2 regions of the Streptomyces nitrosporeus genome follow, and region 2 is predicted to be linked to the other one. Evidence: riboswitches for the same ligand, from Rfam matches in the RefSeq annotation. Region 2 holds a riboswitch; the other holds the start of a gene.
What was found. Region 2 has a riboswitch for cobalamin ahead of CP967_RS32940 (energy-coupling factor ABC transporter permease). Riboswitches for the same ligand answer to the same signal wherever they lie in the genome.
Positions count from the first base shown of each region.

Region 1: it holds a riboswitch for cobalamin, as region 2 does, so the genes downstream of both, CP967_RS00280 (GHMP family kinase ATP-binding protein) here and CP967_RS32940 (energy-coupling factor ABC transporter permease) in region 2, are expected to answer to the same signal.

Region 1 covers NZ_CP023702.1:64,666-68,550, reverse strand. Annotated here, with positions in the region: gene CP967_RS00285 (cysteine synthase family protein) at 1-634, opposite strand, end outside; gene CP967_RS00280 (GHMP family kinase ATP-binding protein) at 631-1,620, opposite strand; cobalamin riboswitch at 1,753-1,899, opposite strand; gene CP967_RS00275 (ferric reductase-like transmembrane domain-containing protein) at 2,170-3,150, shown strand; gene CP967_RS00270 (hypothetical protein) at 3,281-3,517, opposite strand; gene CP967_RS00260 (phytoene desaturase family protein) at 3,853-3,885, opposite strand, start outside.
Region 2 covers NZ_CP023702.1:7,397,504-7,401,388, forward strand. Annotated here, with positions in the region: gene cbiQ (cobalt ECF transporter T component CbiQ) at 1-92, opposite strand, end outside; gene CP967_RS32935 (energy-coupling factor ABC transporter substrate-binding protein) at 100-447, opposite strand; gene CP967_RS32940 (energy-coupling factor ABC transporter permease) at 444-1,151, opposite strand; cobalamin riboswitch at 1,182-1,364, opposite strand; gene CP967_RS32945 (ABC transporter ATP-binding protein) at 1,514-3,310, opposite strand; gene CP967_RS32950 (HelD family protein) at 3,606-3,885, opposite strand, start outside.

The DNA of each region.
Region 1 (3,885 bases), 7.3 Mb from region 2:
TGATCGCTTCGGGATCGTGGTGGTCCTGGCTGCCGAAGGTGACGCTGCCGAAGGGCTGGACGCCGGCCAGGCGCACGGAAGGGTCCCTGGTGCGCAGGCGTTCCACGATGCCGCCGGTCGAGGCTCCGGAGCCCACTCCGCCGACGACGGTCAGCGGTGTGGCGGGGAACTCCGCCGCGATCCGGTCGGCGACCTCGTGGTAGCCGAGGTAGTGGATGCCGTCGTGGTACTGGCGCATCCAGTGGTGGCCGGGGCGCTCGGCGAGGATCTCGCGCACCCGCCGTACCCGGAGCTCCTGGTCGAGTGCGAGGTTCCGCGACGGCTCGACCCGCTCCACCGTGGCACCGAGGATCTCCAGCTGGGTGAGGGTGGTGGAGTCGACGGTGGTGGACGCGACGATGTGGCACCGCATGCCGTACCGGTGGCAGGCCAGCGCGATGGCGTGGGCGTAGATGCCGCTGGAGCTGTCGACCAGGGTCTGGCCGGGACGGACCGTACCCCGTTCCAGCAGGTGGCGGACGGCGGCCAGGGCCGAATAGATCTTCATCGACTCGAACCGGAGCAGGACCAGGCCGTCGGTGAGCCGGACGAGGTCCGGTACTTTCAGGGCGTCGGTGATGTGGGGGTGGATCACCCGTAGCCTCCTCGGGCGAAGGTGCACTGGTGGCCGAGCGAGCGGAAGAACGCGGAGAGTTCGGACTTGACCCCGGCGCGTGGGCGCGAGGCGAAGAGATAGCCGGCCAGGCAGCCGGTGTGGGCGACGAAGACGCCGTCGGCGCCGAACCGTTCACGATGGGCCTGCAGGCTGCCGAAGGTCGCCTTGGGCAGCACCTCCTGGGACAACGCGGCGCTGACCGTCGCGGCACGGGCGACGGCGGCCGGGTCCCCCGAGCCGAAGCCCTTCACCAGATCGGTCAGGCACCGCCGGTACTCCTCGCCGCGGCGCCGGTAGTGGTCCAGCAGCAGGGGAGTGACGGCGGCGGTGTCCACCGTGCCGGGTTCGGTGACGTAGACGGTGTGGAAGCCGAGGCCCGGGCCCAGTCGCCGCACCACCCGGTGCCGGCCGCTGAGATACAGGGCGAACTCGTCGAGGAAGACACTGTCGGCGCGCTCGATGTCCGCCAGGATGCCGACGACCACGTCCGCGTCGTACGGCAGGGAGAAGACCCGGAACAGGCAGCGCAGCGTCGCCACGATGTCCGCCGTGGAACTGGCCATCCCCACACCCACCGGCAGTTCGGAGTGGGCGTGCCAGTCTCCCGGCGGCAGGGCGAGGCCGTAGCGGTCCAGGAAGAGCCGGGCCGCCGCCGCGGACTTCTCCCCGAGCGGCGGAGCATGCGGCGGAGGTCCGGCCGCCGCCCTCGGGGTGAAGTACACCCAGGAGTGGCGGTCCACGGGGAAGGACACCACCGCGATCTCGGGCTCGGCGTCCGGCCGCAGAGGGCCCTGGTACAGCTCGCCCAGCGTGCCGTGGCAGACACCCGACACGGTGCGGCCCGACGGAGGGCGGCCCTGGCGGGCGCGTATGCCGGGCCTCGGCGCCGTCGGCCCCGGCCGGCCGGCGGACACCCCGGCCCGGGGCGGCGTACCCGAAGAGGGCAGGCTGGATGACGCGCGCATTCCTCCTCCGTCCCGGTCCTTGGACACCGACAGGGAAGGAGGCACGGCCGTACACGATGTACGACCGCCCATACCGCCGACCCAGTCCACGAGGTCACGTACACAGCCCGCGCGACGCGCGGGCGCAGTGGCAGGTCTTCGGACTCGCGGGCACGCCCGCCGAAAGGCGGACACCTACCGGCCGTCTCTTCCCCGGCCCTGACGCGGGCCCAGTGACATCGACGGCTTTCGTTCCCACTCACCGCTGCGGGACAGTCCCGGATTCGCACCGGGTTCCCTCTTGCGTCGCGCCACCGGGCGTCCGGGCGGACGGGCGGCGCGAACCGACTGCGTGCATCAGCGTAGAGGCGCCCCCGTCCCTGTGACAGGGGGGCTCCGGCGGTTGTCCTGAATGTGAGGGCGCGGCAGAAAACAGGGGTGTCCTGTGCGGTTCCTGTGGCGGCTCTGGCCGGATACCGCCTCAAGAATCGCTCTCACCTGGGCCAGACTTGTTGCCTCACGCCACACGCGTACCGCTGTTGCGGTGGCCCGTGCCCGGGGAGGCCCCTGATGACGTCAGACACGAGGCCCGACGAGGACGGGGCGGTGACCCCGGCCGCGCAGCGGCGGGCTCCCGGCGGCCGCGTCGCGCTGCGCGGTGACCTGCGGGCCGCCCTGCCCGACGCCACCGCGGCGGTGGTGGTCACGGCGCTCGTGTTCGCGTTCCTGTACGCGCGCATGGGCTCGGGTGCTTCGGACACGGTCGCGGTCATGCCGTTCATGGACGATCCCGGCACGTACTGGATGTACCTGCTCAGCCAGGCGTTCGGCTGGTCGGGGCTGCTGTGGGCGTGGGGCACGGTCATGCTCGGCCTGCTGCTGTCGGGGCCGCGCCCCGCCCGGTTGCCGGTCTCCCGGCAGGTGCTGGAGCGCTGGCACCGCACCACGAGCCTGACGACGATGGCGCTGATGTCCGCCCACGCGCTGATGTTCGCGGCGGAACTCGTGCGGTACGAGACGAAGGTGGCGTGGGCGGAACGGCTGTGGGTGGCCTTCGCGGACAGCTTCGTGCCGGGCTGGTACGACTCCGGGACCGGGAGGATCGCCATCCCGCTCGGCCAGGGCGCCCTGTACCTGGCGATTCCGCTGGGGCTGCTGTTCTACGTCCGGCACCGCATCGGAGCGAACACCTGGCGACGGCTGCACCGTTTCGTGATCGTCGTGTACGTGCTGAGCGTGTGGCACACACTGCTGTACGGAACCAACGTCTGGTACGGGGAGTGGCCGCGCACTGCTCTGTGGCTGCTGCAACTGCCGGTCGCGGTACTGCTGTTGCTGCGGCTGCTGAAGCCGGCCCGGCGGGCCGAAAAGCTGGGTCCCCCCGGCGGGGGCACGGCCCGTCCGGCCTGGTGGGCGCGTGCGGCCGGACGGGCCGTCGCCGCGGCCGTCGTCGTCGGGCTGATCGCCGTGGTGGTGTCGGACCGCGACGGCGGGCGGGACCGTCCGGCCCACCAGCCGGCGACGGCGCCGCACGCCCAGGAGACGGACTGACCGCCGGCACCGGGCGGGCCGGGCGCCTGTCCACTCCGCAGGGCCCCGGGACGGACCTCCCGCCCGGCCGCCGGCCGCGTGGGCTCGTCCTCGTTCCCTGGCAGGCCGGGGGCGGCTGAAGGACGAGGGATCATCCGGGCGGTGGTCCGTCCTGGACGGCGCCGGTTCTCCTCCGGGCTTCGGCGAGTGCCCTGTCGAGCGCGCCGAAGAGTTCCTCCGTAGCGGGGATGATGCTGTCCTCACCGATCCGGTCGGCGATTTCGGAACGTCTCAGAAGGCGTAGAAGCGGAGGCTGGACGCCGCACAGGATCAGCCGGCCGCCCTGGCCGGCCAGGTGTCTCACGTACCGGTCGAGGAGTTCGAGCACGGCGGAGGACGGAACGTCGGGCAGGGCGCGGACTGCCAGGACGAGGACGGCTCCGTCGCTGGTGCGCTGACCGCCCGATGGTTCGGCACCGTCCCCACACGCATGGGTTCGGTGGCGTTGCGAAGGAACAGAGAAGACCGCGGCGAAGCCGCCGCGGATGCGACAAGCGCGTCAACACGGAGGCCGCGGCCCGCCTCGGCCTGCGGACACACCACTACACGTCCGCCGAGGACCTCGACCGCTACCTCGCGCGGACCCACGGACTGTGAGGACCTCCGGCCGGTGAACGGGGGCCGGGCCACCCGGAACCGGCGCCCCCTTCGCACCGCGGTGACTCATCCGGGCCCGGTGCGCCCCTCGGGCACGGG
Region 2 (3,885 bases):
AGCACGGTCAGACCGAGGCCCAGGACCGCCTTGTCCACGGGATGGCGGCGGCGCCAGCGACTGCTGTGCGCCGCCTCGTCGATCGGCAGCACGGCCGGATCAGAACTCGCCGGGGCGGGAGCCGCCGGCGCCGTTCTGCCGACCCGCCGGCCCGGCACCCTGGCGCCGGCCCCGGTGCACCCCGAAGTAGTAGCCGAGGACCCCCGCGCCGAGAGCCGCCTGGAGGGCGAAGAGCGCCGACTCGATCTCGCCGGACGGCGGCTCGTACAGCGGGGAGAACCAGGGCTCGTAGTCCGGGTCGATCTCGGTGATCGCGGTCTCCGCCTCCGCGTCGGCGCCGGCGAACGGCTCCTCCTTGTGGTCGCCGAGCCCGAGGACCAGGGGCAGCACCGCCAGCGCGGCGACCGCCAGCAGGAGCAGCGCGTTGACCTTCGTGTGCTTCGTCATCGGGCCACCGCCCCGGCGGCCGTACCCGCGCCGTTCGCCCGGCGCGTCAGGAACACGCCCAGCCGGGTCAGTTCGCCCTTGCTGGACCGCACCAGCAGACGCATCACCAGCACCGTCAGCAGCCCCTCGCTGACCGCGAGCGGGATCTGGGTGAGGGCGAAGACGGAACCGAACGTACCCAGCGCCCCCAGGAACCCGCTTCCCGGATCGGGGAAGGCGAGCGCCAGCTGCACACTGGTGACGCAGTACGTCGACAGGTCCGCGACGAACGCCGCGGAGAACACCGCCGCCATCAGGGCGGCACCGCAGCGCCGCAGCAGCCGGAACACGGCGTACCCGGCCCAGGGCCCCACGACCGCCATGGAGAAGACGTTGGCGCCCAGCGTGGTCAGACCACCGTGCGCCAGCAGCAGCGCCTGGAACAGCAGGGTGATGGTGCCCAGCACCGCCATGACGGGCGGCCGGAACAGGATCGCCCCGAGCCCCGTCCCGGTGGGATGGGAACAACTCCCGGTGACGGAAGGGAGTTTCAGGGCCGACAGGACGAAGGTGAAGGCACCCGACGCACCCAGGAGCAGGGTGCTCTCCGGATGCTCTTTGACCTCACGGGTGAGCGATCTCACCCCGTGGACGACGAACGGCGCGGACGCGACACCCCAGGCGATCGCGTGCTCCGGAGGAAGAAAACCCTCGGCTATGTGCATGACTCGGCAGACCCTCTCCAGCACCTCGTGGATGGTTGAAGCGCCTTGGCCGGTCTCCTGGCTCGCGGGTACCACCGCCCGTGCTCCGCCTTCCCGGGTCGAAGGACCCAGTGGCTGCCCGTGAGGGCTGGAGCAGGACTTCCCGATCACAGTGGCGAGGGCCGCACCGGCATCACACCGGATTTCCCGTTCACCAAGGCGTGGCGACCCTAGTGCCCGCGCCCGCGTGGTGACAAGCGCGTTCCGGTGGCCGGTCCGGCCTGCCCGGCCGTCGCCCCGGGCCCGGCTGTCATCCCGGCCCGGTCCGGTCCCCTGCCGCTCCCCCCGCCGGTCGCCGTCCCGGGCCCGGCCCCCGCCTGCCGTCACCTCGGCTGCGCGGGTTGCAGCCCGGCGTACACGCCTCCCGTGGTCAGCAGTTCCTCGTGCGTACCCACCTCGACGATCCGGCCGTTCTCCATCGCCACGATGCGGTCGGCGCCCTGGACGGTGGAGAGCCGGTGGGCGACGACGAACACCGTGCGGCCGTGCACCAGCCGGGAGAGGGCCTCCTGCACCAGGGCCTCGGAACGGTTGTCCAGCGCGGACGTCGCCTCGTCGAGCACCAGGACGCGGGGATCGCGGATCAGCGCGCGGGCGATGGCCAGCCGCTGCTTCTGCCCGCCCGACAACCGCGCGCCCCGCTCCCCGACGACCGTGTCGAGACCGTGCGGCAGATCCGACACGAAATCCAGCGCGTTGGCGTCGCGCAGGGCACGCGTCAGCGTCTCCTCGTCCGTGTCCCCCATGCCGTACGCGACGTTGTCGCGGATGCTGCCCTCGAAGAGGATCGACTCCTGCGGCACCACCGAGAGGAAGCGCCGGTAGGTCCGCAGGTCCAGCCCGGCCATGTCGGTGCCGTCCAGCAGGATCCGGCCCGAGGTGGGCCGGATGAAACCGATCAGCAGGTTGAGCACCGTCGACTTCCCCGCACCCGACGCACCGACCAGCGCGATGGTCTCACCCGGCCGTGCGGACAGGGTGAAGCCGTCGACCGCCTGCTCCCCGTCGTCGTACGCGAAGCCGGCGTCCTCGAAGTCGATACGGCCGGTCACGCTCTCCACCCGCGCCTTGCCGGCGTTGTTCTCCAGGTCGGGCGCCTGCAGCACCTCTCCCGCCGAACGCACCGACTCCAGGCCCTTGGTGAGGACCGGAGCCAGGCCGAGCAGCGTGGTGACCGACCCCGTCAGTACGGTGAAGAAGGCGCTCAGCATCACCACGTCCCCCGGGGTGAGGGCCATCCAGCCGTGGTAGGCCACCAGGGCGGAACCGGAAAGGCACAGCACGCCGAGCGTGTTGAGGATCACCCAGGACAGCGAACCGAAGCGGCCGTTGATCATGTCCAGGCGCAGACCGGCCGCGAACACCTGGCGCAGGGAACCGTCGACCCGGCCGAGGGCGGTCCGCTCCAGACCGTGGGCGCGGGTGATGGGCATCAGCGCGGTCATCTCCCCGACCCGCGAGGACAGTTGTTCCACCTCGCGGCGGAAGGACTCGTTGTGGCTGCGCAGCCGCGCGCGGAGCTTCATCACGAGGAAGCCCGCCGCCGGGACCACGACGAGGAACACGGGCAGGAACTCGGGCACCCGCACCCCGATGACGACGAGCCCCCCGACCAGGGTGACGACGGCGCCGAGACCCATGTCGGAGCTCTGCTGCACCATCTGCTCCACGGCCTCGACGTCCCGGACCACCTTCGCCTGGAGCACGCTCGAACTGACCCGGGAGTGGTACCCGATGGACAACTGCTGCATCCGGCGGCAGAGCGCGGAACGCAGACTCGTGCCCATACGGCGGATACTGCCGCCGAGCAGCCGCACGTACCACTGGTGGAGCGGGTAGTTGATGACGAGGATGAACAGCAGGACGCCCGTCGACTTCCAGATCCCCGACTCCGGGCCGTGCTCCACGACCACGTCGAGAACGGTGGCGGTGATCAACGGCAGCAGCCAGATCGGGCTGTGCTTCACCACGAAGATGAGTGCGGCCAGGGCGAGGCGGCCGCGATCGGGGCGGAAGAGGAGGCCGAGGGTGCGGACGGGGTTCTCGCCGCGGTAGCGGTGATCGAGGTGGTCGAAGGGGGCCACGGGATCGGCGGCCGAGGGTGAAAGCGCTTTCTCCATAGCTCCATCCCACTGGCTCCGGACGCTTCGGACAAGCCCCCCGCCACCTGGTGGGACAGCGCCCGAAGGCGCCCGCCAGGGCGCCGGCCACCGGCGCCCTGGCGGCACCCCGCGGCCGTCGTCGAGGAGGGGCCCCGCGGCCTCAACCGCCTGTACGTGGCGCTCACCCGGGCCGTCTCCCGCCTGGACATCGTGCATTCCGAGCCGCTGCCGCCCGCGCTGGGACAGGCACCGCCGGGACAGGCGCCGGAGGAACGGACACCGCGGGGGGCGTCCCGGGCCGGGCGGGGGGCCGTCAGCGCAGCGATGCGGGCAGCGGCTCCCGGTGGAGGACACCCAGGCGCTGCGTCGCACGGGTGAGCGCCACGTACAGATCGCTGGTGCCGTACCGGCCGGGTTCCACCACCAGTACGTGGTCGAACTCCAGCCCCTTGGCCTGACGCGGGTCGAGCAGGACCACCGGCAGGGTGAGATCGGGCTCGGCGCCCGCCGTGACGTGGTCGAGCGGGGCGGCGATCTCCTCGTGCAACTCGCGCGGGGCGATCACCGCCAGACGCCCCTCACCCGGGGTCATC